Regions from separate parts of the Afipia felis ATCC 53690 genome, predicted to be linked through region 1. Evidence: riboswitches for the same ligand, from Rfam matches in the RefSeq annotation. Region 1 holds a riboswitch; the other holds the start of a gene.

The links. Region 1 has a riboswitch for S-adenosylmethionine ahead of HMPREF9697_RS11620 (O-succinylhomoserine sulfhydrylase). Riboswitches for the same ligand answer to the same signal wherever they lie in the genome.
Region 2: another riboswitch for S-adenosylmethionine. It lies ahead of metX (homoserine O-acetyltransferase MetX); the one in region 1 lies ahead of HMPREF9697_RS11620 (O-succinylhomoserine sulfhydrylase).

The regions. Positions count from the first base shown of each region.
Region 1 covers NZ_KB375270.1:2,452,173-2,459,851, forward strand. The annotation lists gene HMPREF9697_RS11595 (glycosyltransferase family 2 protein) at 177-2,165, shown strand; gene HMPREF9697_RS11600 (SCO family protein) at 2,156-2,749, opposite strand; gene HMPREF9697_RS11605 (PCRF domain-containing protein) at 2,895-3,356, opposite strand; tRNA gene HMPREF9697_RS11610 (tRNA-Gly) at 3,550-3,623, opposite strand; gene HMPREF9697_RS11615 (2'-deoxycytidine 5'-triphosphate deaminase) at 3,722-4,864, opposite strand; SAM riboswitch at 4,927-5,006, shown strand; gene HMPREF9697_RS11620 (O-succinylhomoserine sulfhydrylase) at 5,083-6,285, shown strand; gene HMPREF9697_RS11625 (SGNH/GDSL hydrolase family protein) at 6,345-7,280, opposite strand; gene HMPREF9697_RS11630 (SGNH/GDSL hydrolase family protein) at 7,283-7,679, opposite strand, start outside.
Region 2 covers NZ_KB375270.1:3,521,168-3,528,846, reverse strand. The annotation lists gene clpB (ATP-dependent chaperone ClpB) at 1-523, opposite strand, end outside; gene HMPREF9697_RS16860 (MOSC domain-containing protein) at 737-1,507, shown strand; gene HMPREF9697_RS16855 (TIGR02594 family protein) at 1,504-2,121, opposite strand; gene metW (methionine biosynthesis protein MetW) at 2,313-2,966, opposite strand; gene metX (homoserine O-acetyltransferase MetX) at 2,968-4,176, opposite strand; SAM riboswitch at 4,235-4,314, opposite strand; gene HMPREF9697_RS16840 (chorismate mutase) at 4,444-5,292, shown strand; gene hisC (histidinol-phosphate transaminase) at 5,310-6,404, shown strand; gene HMPREF9697_RS16830 (prephenate/arogenate dehydrogenase family protein) at 6,401-7,363, shown strand; gene HMPREF9697_RS16825 (DUF2125 domain-containing protein) at 7,373-7,679, opposite strand, start outside.

The DNA.
Region 1 (7,679 bases):
AATACCAAGCAAAATCGCGCACATCGTCCGGCCTAAGCTTTTTGGCCAGCCGCTCGATCTTTCATTGCCGGAAATTACTATCTGTGATTGCATCGATAAGCATCCGCGAGGGGGTCTTATAGACCATCCGGCGGCGGAGGCGAGCAGCGTTTGAGTGGGTAGCGTTTGGTGGGCATATGGCTCCGACCTCCGGCCACTTCGACAATAAGGCTGGGCCGGCCCGGAAAATGCGCCGCCTGCGCGGCCCATGGCCGTCTTCCGGGCTTCTTGCCGACATTCTCAAGCGTTCCCGCCCACGACCTGCCGCGGCACCGCCCCGGCGCGAGAACGACCATGCCTTCGAACTTGACTGCCTGCGCGGCATCCTGCCGCCCGGCATTCTCGCGGAAGCGGAACGCTGCGCTGCGCTTTTGGGCGTCGGCGCCGATCAGGTCCTGATCCGCCGCGGTGTCATCCCGGAAACGGAATATGTGACCCGGCTGGCGCACCAGTGTGGGCTCGCGGTCGAGGGTTTCCGCGACATTTCCCGCGCCGACTGTCCGTTGAGCGATCCCCAACTGCGTTATGCCGCGCAGCACCGCATGCTGCCGCTCGAGCGGCCCGACGGACTTTACCATGTGCAGGCCCCGCTCGGCTTCGCCGCCCGGCGGATCGCCGCCCTGTGCGCCCGGCAGGCGCGGCCGCGCATTCGGCTGGCAACGCGCGCGTCGTTCGACCGCTATCTGATGCGCCACGATGCACTTGTTCATGAGGCTGCCGAAGGCCTCGCCCTGCAGATGCCCGAGATGTCGTGTGCGCCGCTGCGTCGCGACGACAGCAGAAAGCGTCGCTATTTTCTGCGCCTGCTCGGCTTCACTGCCGCTTTCCTTCTCGCGCCCGTTCTCATTATGCAGCTTACCGGTGCGGTGCTCGCGATCTGGTTCCTGCTGTTCAACAGCCTGCGCCTTGCCGGCTCCTTCGCGGGCCAGGCGCGAGAACCACCACTCGACCGCCTGCCCGACGAACGTCTGCCGGTCTACACCGTGATGGCCGCGCTCTATCGCGAAGGCCGTTCTGTCCCGCATTTGCTGCGCGCGCTGGCGGCGCTCGATTACCCTCGCGAAAAACTCGACATCAAATTGTTGCTGGAAGCCGACGACCGTGAGACCCGGAGCGCCATCGCGCGCCTCGATTTGCCACCGAACGTCGAAATCCTGTTCGTGCCGCCGTTCGGTCCGCGCACCAAACCGAAAGCCCTCAACGCCGGACTGCCGTTCGCGCGCGGCGAGTTCGTCGCGGTGTTCGACGCCGAGGACAGGCCCGACCCATCGCAGCTTCGCGACGCGCTCGACGCCTTCCGCCGCCACGGCACTGACATCGCCTGCGTGCAGGCGAGCCTCTGCATCGACAACAGCGCCGATAGCTGGCTCGCCTGCATGTTCACCGCCGAATATGCCGGGCAGTTCGACGTGTTCCTGCGGGGTTTCTCACAATTCGGCCTGCCCCTGCCACTCGGCGGATCGTCGAACCATTTCCGAACCGCAATCCTGCGCCAAGTCGGCGGATGGGACGCCTATAACGTTACCGAGGATGCCGATCTCGGTTTCCGGCTGGCGCGGTTCGGCTATCGCGCGGTGATGTTCTGCTCGACGACCTATGAGGAAGCACCCGCCCGCGCGGGCGCATGGCTGCGGCAGCGCTCGCGCTGGATGAAAGGCTGGATGCAGACGTGGATCGTGCATATGCGCTCGCCGCGACAACTGATCCGGCAAAGCGGATTCGCCGGATTCTTCACGCTCAACCTTCTCGTCGGCGGCAATGTCATGACCGCGCTTGCCTACCCCGTGCTGATCGGCGCGTGTCTCGTAGAAATCAGTCTCAATGCTGCTGGCAGCACGGCACTGGAGATGTTCTCCGGGCCGTTCGTCGAGTTACATTTTGCAACTATTGCCGCAGGCTATCTTTCAACCGTGGTCGTGTCGCTGATCGGCCTCGCGCGCCGAAGGCTTCTGCATCATGCCTGGGTACTGCTGCTGACGCCGTTCTATTGGGCGTGTCTTTCGGCTGCGGCCTGGCGGGCGCTGCTGCAACTCATCCGCGATCCGTATCACTGGGAAAAGACCGAACACGGCCTCGCGCAACATTCGCGCCTCGCAGCACGCACAATGACGAGCGGTCAGAAATAGCGCTTGAGATCGGCGGCTGCCTGTTGCGGCGTCTGCTTCAGGTTGAACGGCACGACAAAGCGGCCTTCGCGATCCAAGAGATAGACCGCAGCCGTGTGGTCCATGGTGTAATCGCCGTCCTTCAAGGGAATCTTCTTCGCATAAACGCGATATTCCTTGACCACCTTGGCCACCGCCTCGGACGAACCGGAGAGACCTTTAAGGTGCGGATCGAAGCTCTGCAGATATTCCTTCATCACCGTCGGCGTATCGCGTTCCGGATCGACCGAGATGAAATAGGCGTTGACGCGATTGGCATCCGGCCCCATCGCGCGCAGCACCTCCGACATTTCGAACAGCGAGGTCGGACAGATATCCGGGCAATGGGTATAGCCGAAGAACATCAGCGTCGGCTTGCCCTGCAGGTTCTTCTCCGTGACGGTCGCGCCGGTCTGGTCCGTCAACTGAAAAGGACCGCCGATCGACGAAGCGGGCGTGCTGGTCCGAAATCCGCCGACCAGAAAAAGAACACCCATCAACCCGATTGCAAGGCTGACGACGAAGGCGGCAATGACGACGCCCGGCCGCGTTGAACTTGTTGCCATAGGAACCTGAAGAATTGGAATCCTGACAGCGGAGATGCTGTTCCCGTTCAGATAGCCATGAAAGACCTCATGGGCAAGCAAACCGCCCGCGCATGAGGCATGCAGCGATCACATCATGGCGAGGCAAGATGCCGCTGTCGCAGCGTCAGCGAACCGCCGCGGAAGCGTGAGCGTCCATGTAGCAGGGTTTGTACATCGACGTCAGCTGTTGTCCGCGCAGGAAAATCATCCGTGGCTTCAACCCACCATGCCGCGCGATCCAGCGTCGGATCGAGGCCGGATACATCCGGTAGAGCATGTGGGTGGCCTCGACGTTGGTGACCGGACGGCCACCCGCGCCCGGGTCCCACGCGGCGTGGAAGCCGAGGCTGGCGCGCGATGTGACGCAGATGCGATCATGCGGAACAGCGCCGAGCACGATGGTGCAGGCGGACGCGCACAAACCGTCGATCACGACCGTGTCGCCGGAGGTACGGATGCTCTGGTATTTGTCGACATAGGTGCCGATGCGCCCGCCGCGATCATCAGAGATGCGGACCACCGCATGGCTCGCGGTCAATCCAGCCAGCAGCAACACGCCCGCCAACAATCCGGTCACGAATCTCATCGTCGCGTCCCCCACCCGGCTGCGTCGCCAAATTTGGCTGTGTCACCAAGGCATCGACAGCGTGTTGCGAGTCCGGAGTTTTGTCCAGATCGATGCGCTCAAGCGCGAATGATTTCGATGTGGTGTTGCACTGTGGATGCAGTTCGCGGGAACTGCGTGACTAAAGCATCACGGCGGGAACACAATGAGAGACTGGAGCGGGCGAAGGGAATCGAACCCTCGTATGCAGCTTGGGAAGCTGCCGTTCTACCATTGAACTACGCCCGCGAAGTCCGTTCCACCATCGCCCAACCGCTCGCATTTTGCAAACGCGACAATTGCAAACGTGACAACAATGAGACGACGGCGACGTTAACCAAACGGCGTCAGGTGGGCGCGCGGAAATGTTTGGAGAGCTTCAGCCCCTGCCCCTGATAGTTCGAGGCGATGCGGGTGCCGTACAGCGTATCCGGCAACGCCAGCATCTTCTCATAGACGAGGCGGCCGACGATCTGGCCGTGCTCGAGAATGAAGGGCACTTCACGCGAGCGCACCTCGAGCACCGCGCGGGATCCCTGTCCGCCCGCGCCCGCGTGGCCGAAGCCGGGATCAAAGAAGCCCGCATAGTGAACGCGGAATTCGCCGACCAGCGGATCGAACGGTACCATCTCGGCAGCGTAGTTCGGCGGCACCTGCACCGCTTCCTTTGACGCGAGAATGTAGAACTCGCCGGGATCGAGAATCAGGCTGCGGTCCGGCCGGGCCTGGATCGGCTCCCAGAAATCCTCCACCGCATAGCCGCCGCGCCGGTCGATATCGACGACGCCGGTGTGGCGCTTGGCGCGATAGCCGACAAACCCGTCCGAGCCCTCGCCCGACAGATCGACGCTGACCGCGACACCGCCGGTGAGATCGGCGTTCTCGCAATCGACGAGACGCTCGCTCTGATGCAGCGCCTCGAGTTCGTCATTGTCGAGCAGCGGCGCGCCGGTGCGGAAGCGGATCTGCGACAGGCGCGATCCCTGACGCAGCAGAACCGGAAATGTTTTCGGACTGATCTCGGCATAGAGTGGGCCATGATAGCCCGCGCCGATCATGTCGAAACGACGCGTGCCGTCCGCGATCACGCGGGTGAAGACATCGAGACGTCCGGTCGAGCTCTTCGGATTGGCCGACGCCAGAATCGAAGGCGGCAGCGCGAGGCTCTCAAGCAGCGGCACAATATAAACGCAATTGGTTTCGAGTACCGCGCCGTCGGACAGATCGACCTCGTGCAGTTTCAATTCGTCGATGCGCTCGGCGACCGTGGTGTCCGGGCCGGGCAAAAAGCTGGCCCGTACCCGGTAAGCCACCTCGCCCAGACGCAGATCGAGGCTCGCCGGTTGGATCTGGCTCTCCACGAACGGAAATGCGGGCAGAATCAGGCCGTCTTCTTCCATGGCCGCGATCATGCGATCGGGCAGAATACCGTTGGCGTTGGCTGGGAGAGAGAAGGCCAAATCCGGTCCCCTCAGGATTGAGCTATGCATAGAACCCTACCCCGTTATCCGATGGGTTGCTTGACGGAAAGAGCCGTGCGGATTAAGCCTCAGACTTATCCCGTGGTGATTTGGGCCGGCCGGCTTGCAGCCACGTAAAATAAGTCGCTAAACAGGCCGCGGACCTTGCGCCCCCGGCTGTTGGATTTTTTCCAGGCCGGTTTTTTTGTGCGCCTCGCTGCCTGGCGGGACGCCATTGGAGGTCCATAATGTCCGACGCAAAAAGCGCCCCTGATCTGTCCCGCTACCGCCCCGAAACCCGCCTCGTCCATGCCGGAACGATCCGCTCCGAATTCGGCGAGATGTCGGAGTCGCTGTTTCTGACGCAGGGGTTCGTCTACAAGAGCGCTGAGGAATGCGAGGCGCGCTTCAAGGGCGATCTTCCCGGCTTCATCTATTCGCGCTTCTCCAACCCAACCGTGGCGATGTTCGAGCGCCGCATGGCAGCACTTGAAGGCGCCGAAGCCGGGCGCGCTTTCGCGACCGGCATGGCGGCGATGACCACCGCGATGCTCGCGCCGCTTCAGGCCGGAGATCACGTCGTCGCTGCAAAGGCGCTGTTCGGCTCCTGCCGCTACGTCATCGAAACGCTGCTGCCGCGCTACGGCATCACCTCCACGCTGGTGGACGGCCGCGATCTCGATGCGTGGCGCAAGGCGATGCGCCCCAACACCAAAACCCTGTTCCTCGAAAGTCCGACCAACCCGACGCTCGAAGTTGTCGACATCGCCGCAGTCGCCGATATCGCCCATCAGGGCGGCGCGCGTCTCGTGGTGGACAATGTGTTCGCGACGCCGCTTTGGCAGAGTCCGCTCGAGCTCGGCGCCGACGTGGTGGTTTATTCGGCGACCAAGCACATTGACGGACAGGGCCGCTGTCTCGGCGGCATTATCCTGTCGTCGGAGCAATTCATCATGGAGCACATCCATAATTTCTTCCGACAGACCGGACCTTCGATGTCGCCGTTCAATGCGTGGGTGCTGCTGAAGGGACTGGAGACGCTGGGAGTGCGCGTCAAGGCGCAGACCGAAAGCGCGGGCAAGATCGCCGACGTGCTCGCCGCGCATCCGAAAGTGACACGGCTGATCTATCCGGGCCGCGCCGATCATCCGCAGGCCGATATCATCAAGAAGCAGATGCGCGCCGGCTCGACCATGATCGGTTTCGAGGTGAAGGGCGGCAAGGCGGGCGCATTCCGCGCCTTGAACGCTTTTCAGGTCGCGTGCATCTCCAACAATCTCGGCGACTCCAAGAGCATCGTCACCCATCCCGCCACCACAACGCATCAGCGTCTGACGCCGGAAGAACGCGCCGAACTCGGCATCAGCGACGGCTTCATCCGTCTCTCGGTCGGCCTCGAACACGTCGACGACCTGATCGAGGACGCGCAGGGCGCGCTGGAGAAAGTGTAAGCGGCACTCCTCGCCGGACAACAAAAAGCCCGCCATTCCGGCGGGCTTTTTCATTCGCGTCACATTGGTCGAAGGCTCATCACGCTTCCCGGCCTCTCGGCCCCCGGTTCGGCCCTGGCCTGGTCGACCGATTTGATGATGGTGTCGCCGAGCAACTGGGCGAAACAGGCATAGCCCCAATCGTTCAAGTGCAGTCCGTCGGAAATCGAGAAGCTTTCGAACGGCAGTTTCTCGTCCTCATGCCATTGCCGCATCACCTCGAAGCGCGGGAAGACCGAAACATGACGCAGCCGTCCAACATCGCGGATCAGTTGCACCATCTTGTTGGCGCCTTCCTTCTTCGCGGTCACGGCGGGCACGTATTGCGGATCGATCAGCACCACGTCGGCACCGGTGGCCTGTATCTTGGCGACGCCGGCCTCCACCATCGATGCGACGCCTGAGGAATCCTCGCCGCGCACCACTGTGTTGGTGCCGAGCTGCCAGATCACGAGGTCAGGATTGGAATCGAGCACGCTCGATTGCAGGCGCTGGACCATCTGCGGCACCTCCTGACCGCCCATGCCCCGATTGATGACGCTGATGCGCGCCCGGGGATATTTCCGCCGAAGCTGTTCGGCGAGGCGGCTCGGATAGGTGTAGGTGGACGATGTCGTGCCGTAGCCCGCGGTTGATGACGATCCCAGCGCCACGACGGTGATCGGTTCTCCCGCGTTGAGCTTGCGCGCCACGCGAGGCAGCGAGGCGGAGACCGCACCTGCGCCTTTCGGCGGCAAGCATGGAATGCGCGTAAGGATATCGCCGGCCCGGCTCGCGGCATTCCGCGCCGCTTCGATCGCCTTGCCGGTCAGGCCGGGCTTGGCCGGAGCCGCATCGGCAGTTGGCTGCGTTTCCGGCTGGCTTGCCGAGGTCTCGCCCGCAGCGAGACACGGCGCGCCCGCAAGCACCCCGAGAAGCCCTGCCGCAGCGAGCAGCCTGGTACCGCGCCGATACATCGTCAGCGTACCCCGAGCTCGGAAGGGTTGATGTGAGCCGCCTCGATCACAAGCTTGGACAACGCGCGCCCGAGGCAATCATGCACCCGCGCGGCGACGCCGATGCTGTGCGCCTGTGCGAACAGGTCGAAATCGCCCGCCTCGCTCCAGGCGCGCATGATCGCAAAACGGTCGAACAGCGGCGCACCGTGTTCCTGCGCCACCACGCGCAGCGTGTCGTTGTAAGTGGTAGCCGCCAGTACTGTTTCCATGCGCGGGCTGTATTGCAGGTTCATCAGGATCACGTCCGCATCCGTCTTTTGCAGGGCAGCGAGACCGGTATCGAGCGCGGTACGAAAATCGTCCGGATCGACCGCGCGCATCGCGTCGACGGTCCCGGTCTGCCACACCACCAGCGTC
Region 2 (7,679 bases), 1.1 Mb from region 1:
GCGCGGCCTGAGTGAGATCGCGGGCGTATTTCTTCAACGCATCATAGGCGTTTTCCGCCGACGCACTGTCGGCTGTGCGGCCCTTGCGCAGCGCATTGATCGCGGCATTGAGATTTTGCGGCGTGACGCCGCCCTGCGCGAGCAGCTTGCCGGCCTCGCTGTCCTTGTCCAGCGTCAGCGCCAGAAGCAGGCGCTCGACGGTGACAAAACTATCGCCTGCCTTTTCCGCGGCCTGCTCGGCGGCGGTGAAAGCCCGCGCCGTCTCGGGCGCGAGATAAATCTGTCCCGCGCCGCCACCGGATACCTTCGGCAGTTTGGCGAGCGCCTGCTCGGTCGCCTGCAGGATGGCGCGCGAGTTGCCACCTGCACGGTCGATCAGACCGCCTGCAAGCCCCTCGCTGTCGTCAAGCAGAACCTTCAGGATGTGGAGCGGAGAAAATTGCTGATGCCCCTCCCGCAGGGCGAGCGACTGCGCGGACTGGATGAACCCCTTCACACGGTCGGTATATTTTTCAACGTTCATTCGATGGCCTTCCCTCAGCCTGCCCCATCGCCTCGTAAGCACGACGTAGGCATCTTCATTGGGTTACGCACGACCTGACCACAGCCAGCCGGACGCGGGCCGGGAAGCACCCGGCTTGGCCATAATGTGGGACTACGGTTTGGTTTGCGAAAGGGGCAGAGGCGGAAATTCAATCTCGTTGGCGCACAGCCCGAACCTCCGCTACAAAGCGGTATGCTTGATCTCGCTCAAGGCACGCTCGCAAGCCTTTACCGCTATCCCGTCAAGGGTCTGTCCCCCGAGCGCCTCACCCGAACCGCTCTGCAGAACGGGCAGACCCTGCCGTCAGACCGGCGCTATGCCATCGCCAATGGCCCGCTCGATTTCGACCCGGCACAGCCAAAGCATTTTCCAAAAATCCGTTTTCTGATGCTGATGCGCGACGAACGGCTGGCAGCTCTGCACAGCCATTTCGACGACCGCAGCCACACACTGAGCATTGCCTATAACAACGCGGAAGTGGCGCGTGGCGATCTCACCACCGCTGCGGGGCGAACGGCAATCGAGGATTTTTTCTCCACGAACTTCGCCACGGAATTGAGAGGACCGCCGAAGCTGCTTGAAGCACCCGGTCACAGCTTTTCAGACATCGCCGCCAAAGTCGTATCAATCGTCAATCTGGCAAGCGTGTCGGAGATTGAAGGCGCCGTCGGACAGCCAGTCAACCCGTTACGCTTTCGCGCCAATCTGTATGTCCGGGGATGGCCCGCCTGGCACGAGCTTGATTTGATGGGAAGGGAAATCCGCGCCGGTGATGTCCGGCTGCGCGTCACACGCAACATCGTGCGTTGCGCCGCGACCAATGTCGACCCCGTCACCGCGGAGAGAGACATGAACATTCCGCAGACGCTGATGGACCGTTTCGATCACACCCATTGCGGCATCTATGCGGAGGTCGTCGCCGGGGGCGATGTGGCTCCCGGCGACACGATCGATATTCTTTAGCTGGACGGCATCACATAGGCGTAGACGCGCCCGCGCGAATAGGTCGCCTCGGCAACACGGTGACCGTGGTTGCCGGAGATGATGATCGGATTGCCCTTGGCATCGATGCCGCTGACGACACCGACATGGCCGCCACCGCGACGGCTCATCACTGCGATCGCGCCGACCTGCGGACCCGAAACGCGATGACCGTAACGGGCGAACGAGCTGGCCATATCCGAGCCTGTGCCCTTATGGCCGGTCTTCTGCAAAACCATGTTCATGAAGCGAGCGCACCACAGACGAGCACGGTTGGTGGGATTGCCGCTGCCGATATAGCTGCGGGCTTCCGCCACGACGCTGGAGCCACCGAAGCCACCACCAAAACCGCCGGAGGAATCCATCGATGCGTTGGTCTCGCCGAACTGCTGCGCCTGTGCACGGAAGGCACCCCAGCGCGCGCTGTGGCGCACATGGCGATGAGCGTGATGCTTGTAGCTGTGATGGTGGCTGACGTGATGCCTGGCGTGATGACGCGGACGCGCCTCAGCCGGATTGGAGAACGCCGCAACCGCAACGGTGCACATGACGAAAGCTGCGAGACGCAACGGCGGACGAGTAGTTGGTCGTTTCATTCTTCGAAGGTTCCTTACGCATACTTGCGCGCACGCAGCGCGACATGGCGCGTAAGACCCCTTTCGATGTGGCGAGAAAACGGCACGATTCACGCGTGCATGGCAGGTATTCGCTACACGAGCATGCTGTGGTCACTTCCAGCGATCAAAATCGGAAGAATCGCGGAAATACCCTGTTTTTGCCGCGTAGATTAACTGCGCCGGGTGAGCAGAAACACACCTTGTTCGCCGAACATATTCCAGAACCACCACGGCGCATTGAGCCGCAAGGGCCTTCCGTTAAGGTCCAGTGCGACCGCACGTTCCATCCCAACATTGATCTCGTCGCAAAGCTGGACGAAATCCTTGATGGTGCAGAAATGAATGTTCGGCGTATCGTACCACGTCGCCGGCAGGTTCTCGGTACGTGGCATCTGACCCTTGATCAGCAATTGCAGCCGCATCCGCCAGTAACCGAAATTCGGAAACGAGACGATGGCGCGGCTGCCGATGCGCAGGAGATTCTCCAGCACCTTGCGCGGCTGCCGCGTCGCCTGCAGCGTCTGCGACAGGATCACATAGTCGAACGAATCGTCGGGATAATTGTCGAGGTCGGTGTCGGCGTCGCCCTGCACCACCGCAAGGCCCTTGGCTACACAACTATTCACACCCTCGCGCGACAGTTCGATGCCGCGCCCATCGATGCCGCGTGCTTCCAGCAGTTGCAGCAGGTCGCCTTCGCCACAGCCGACATCAAGCACCTTGGAGCCCGGCGGGACCATCTCGGCGACCAGCAGATGATCGCCGCGAACGCCGTCGATCTTCGGAAGTTGCGCTGTCGGGCGGAACAATTCGGGCGCGTTCATATCAACTCACCGTATTCAGGCCATGCGTACTCGCGGCCGATTCCAGGAATGCGCGCGAGATCGCGAAGAATTCTGGCTCGTCGAGCAGAAATGCATCGTGTCCCTTGTCGGTGGTGATTTCAGCGAAGGAGACGCGCGCGCTGCTCGCGTTCAGCGCATGCACCACGGCGCGCGCCTCCGAGCTTGGAAACAGCCAGTCGCTGGTGAACGAGACGACGCAGAAGCGAGTTCTGATGCCCAGAAACGCCGATGCCAGCACACCGTCATGATCCGCCGCGATATCGAAATAATCCATCGCGCGGGTCAGATAGAGATAGGAATTGGCGTCGAAGCGCTCGACGAAGGACGAGCCCTGATGACGCAGATAGCTCTCCACCTCGAAATCGGCATCGAACGAGAAGGTCGGCTCGTCGCGGTTCTGCAGGCGGCGTCCGAACTTGCGATGCAGCGCTGCATCCGACAGATAAGTGATATGCGCGGCCATGCGCGCGACGCCGAGGCCACGGCGCGGATGCGTGCCGTGCTCGAAATATCGTCCCTGTCGCCAGTCAGGATCGGCCATCACCGCCTGACGGCCGAGTTCGTGGAAGGCGATATTCTGCGCCGAGTGGCGCGCGCCGCAAGCAATCGCAAGCACCGCAAACACCCGTTCGGGATAGGCCGTTGCCCATTGCAGCGTCTGCATGCCACCCATCGAGCCGCCGACCACGGCGAACAATTTGGTGATGCCCAGATGATCGATCAGCATCGCCTGAGCGCGCACGATGTCTGGAATGGTGATGACAGGAAAATCCAGCCCCCACGGCTTGCCGGTTGCGGGATTGGTCGAGGACGGCCCGGTCGAGCCCATGCAGCCGCCGACGACATTCGAGCAGATCACGAAATAGCGGTCGGTATCGATCGGCTTGCCCGGTCCCACCATCGTCTGCCACCAGCCCGGCTTGCCGGTGACAGGATGCGTGTTGAACACGTGTTGATCGCCGGTGAGCGCGTGACAGATCAGGATCGCGTTGGAGCGGTCGCTGTTGAGAGTGCCGTAGCTTTGATAGGCGATCTGAAAAGGGGAGAGATCGACGCCGCAATCAAGATGCAGCGGCTTGTCGACGCCGAACACAACAAGCTGCGACGACGGATGGTCCGCCTCGCGCGCGCGCTCCTCGCTGAGAATGGTCTTTTTGCCGGCCGGTTGTCGGCTCGCAACATCGGACATCGTATCTCCAGACCTTCAGGCCCAAAAAAACCGGCCTGAACCAAATCGTTCGGCCGGGATCCAGATGTCCCCGGCCTGTTTAGCGAATTCTTTAACGTGGCTGCAAGCCGGCCGGCTCAAATGACCACGGAACAAGGGAAAAATAGTCCTGCACCCGAGGCCCGTCAAGACGCCAGCGGAAACCAAACTGCATTAAGCATGAAGGTTTTCTTTGCTTTCAGGCACCGTCTTTCCTAATCAGAACGCATCGTTGCGAAAGCTGTTCTCATGTCAGATACACCTTCATCCGTCTCCCTTCAGGATCTGCGCCAAGAGATCGATACGATCGACGAGCAGGTGCACACGCTCCTCATGCGGCGCGGTGACATCATCGACCGCCTGATCCGCGTGAAGCAGACTCAGGAGGTCGGCTCCGCATTTCGGCCCGCGCGCGAGGCAGACATGATGCGTCGTCTCGCAACGCGCCATCACGGCATTCTGCCGCTTGATACGGTGGAGAGCATCTGGCGCGTCATCATCTCGACCTTCACTTACGTGCAAGCGCCGTTCTCCGTTCATGCCGATCTGTCATCAGGCGATAGCGCGATGCGCGACAGCGCACGCTTCCATTTCGGATTCACCGTGCCGTTTCTCGCTCATTTCAATGCAGGCGCCGCCGTCGACGCCGTAGCGAAATCGCGCGGCGACCTCGCGCTGGTGTCGGCAACATCGAGCCAGACGCCGTGGTGGAGCGCGCTCGAACAGCCAGGCTCACCGAAAATCATTGCGCGATTGCCTTTTATTGAGCGTGCCGACCATCCGGCCGCGATGCCGGTGTTCGTGATCTCCCGCGTGGCGGACGATGCGCTCGTCACCGAAATCGAGACCTGGAGCCTGCATGTCAGCGGCTGGAGCCCGGCCGCGGCCCGCGCCCTCTCCCCGCTGTCCGACGTGCTGGCGGTTGCGGATAACCCGTCGGGCAATGCGGCCTTGCTAGTCTCAGTCGCTCACACCGACGGGGTCGAAAAGATCATATCTGCCTTGACGGATGCCGGCGCATCCGTGCGCTCTTCCACCCTCGTCGGCGGCCACGCAACGCGCTATAGGGTGCCCACGCCCGGCACCGCCGCGCCTTGAATTCTTTGGAGCCAATAATGTCCCGCCCCGTGCCGAAACCCGGCATCCTTGATATCGCGCCCTACGTCCCCGGCAAAAGCGGCGCCGGCGTACATGGGCGCGTGTTCAAGCTGTCGGCGAACGAGGCGGCGCTCGGCCCTTCACCGAAGGCGGTAGAGGCGTTCAGCCGGACTGCGGGCGGACTGGAAATCTACCCGGACGGCTCGGCGCGGCTTTTACGCGAGGCGATTGGTAGTAGCTTCAATATTGATCCTGCCAACGTCGTTTGCGGCGTCGGCTCGGGCGAACTGCTGCACACCATCGCCAACATCTATCTCGGTCCAGGCGACGAGGCGATTCACACCACCCACGGCTTCCTGCTCTATCCGATCGCGACCATGAGCAATGGCGCGACCAACGTCGTTGCGGCCGAGAAGAACCTTACCGCCGATGTCGATGCGATACTCGCGGCCGTCACGCCGCGCACGAAGATCGTCTGGCTCGCCAATCCGAACAACCCGACCGGCACCTACGTGACCGCCGCCGAGGTGAAGCGGCTGCGCGAAAAGCTGCCGCCGCAGGTGCTGCTGGTGCTGGATGCCGCCTACGCCGATTTCTGCTCGAATGCCGATTACGAAGCAGGCGTCGAACTCGTGAAGGCGACCGACAACACAGTGATGGCGCGGACCTTCTCGAAGATTCACGGCCTTGCCGCCGTGCGCCTCGGCTTCATCTTCGGGCCGTCGCACCTGATCGACGTGGTGAACCGCGTGCGCGATCCGTTCAACGCCAACGGCCCCGCGATGCAGGCGGCTATCGCCTCGCTCGCCGACACCGAACACTATCGGGCGGCGCAGGCGCATAATGAAAAATGGCGCGCCTGGCTGACCGATGAAGTCGCGCGGCTCGGCCTCACCGTGACGCCGAGCGCGGCGAATTTCATTCTGATCCACTTTCCCACCACGCCGGGCAAGACTGCGGCGGATGCCGACGCTTTCCTCACCAAGCGCGGGCTGATCCTGCGCGCGGTCACGGCTTACAAGCTGCCGCAAGCACTGCGACTGAGCGTCGGAACCGAGGAAGCCAACCACCTCGTGGTCGAGGCCCTGCGCGAATTCATGGGGTCAAATTGAGCACGATCCAGTTCAATCGCATCACCATCATCGGGCTTGGTCATATCGGCTCGTCGATCGCGCGCGCGATCAAGCAGCTGCGCCTCGCCAACGAACTGGTCGTGACGGATGCGGCCGCCGCTATCCGCACACGTGCCGCCGAGATCGGACTGGGCGACCGCGTGGCGCAGAACAATCTCGAGGCGGTGAAGGATTCCGATCTCGTCATCGTCTGCGTGCCTGTCGGAAAATGTGGTGACGTCGCCGCCGAAATCGCGCCACATCTCAAGGCAGGCGCCATCATCTCCGATGTCGGCTCCGTCAAAGGGCCGGTGTCGCGTGACATGGCGAAGCATCTGCCCAACACCGTTCACCTTGTGCCGGGGCATCCTGTCGCTGGCACCGAGGACTCCGGTCCCGACTCCGGCTTTGCCGAACTCTTCATCAATCGCTGGTGCATTCTGACGCCGCTGCCGGACGCGGACACGGCCGCGGTCGAAAAGCTCGCAACGCTCTGGCGCACCATCGGCGCCAACGTCGAGACGATGTCGCCCGATCACCACGACATGGTGCTCGCGGTAACAAGCCATTTGCCACATCTGATCGCCTACACCATCGTCGGCACCGCCGAGGACATGGAGAAGGTGACGGAGGCGGAGGTGCTGAAATTCTCTGCGGGCGGCTTCCGCGACTTTACCCGCATCGCAGCTTCCGATCCGACCATGTGGCGCGACATCTTCCTCGCCAACAAGGATGCGGTGCTGGAGATGCTTGGTACGTTCCAGGAGGATCTGTCGAAGCTCACCCGCGCGATCCGCCATGGTGACGGTGAGGCCTTGTTCGACCATTTCACCCGCACGCGGGCGATCCGCCGCGGCATCGTCAACCTTGGGCAGGATTCATCCGGCGCCAATTTCGGTCGCCCGCTGGAAAAGCTGCCGCAGGATTCCAAACCGGCCGCGCCGGCGCCGTCGAAATAATTTTGCGGCCTAGAACAGCGCCGGGGTCTGCGCCACGCGCAGCGGCCCGAGCAGAAGCGCGCCATCCATGAAGCGCAGTGTGATCGCGCGCGCTGGGCGGCCCTCGAGCGTCGTCTGCTGGCCGATCAGGTTGAGCCCTGCGATCAGTCCCGCATTGGCGTTCTTACGCGCGACCTTGCCGAGACCCGGAATGATCCGGTCGAGCGAATCGATCACCTTGTTGACCTCCTGCGTCGAGACGCCCGGCGCGACATTCGATGGCGGCGCGCCTTCGGCGAGAGCCTTCTCAAGACCGAGCGCCGGAACGATTTTCTCG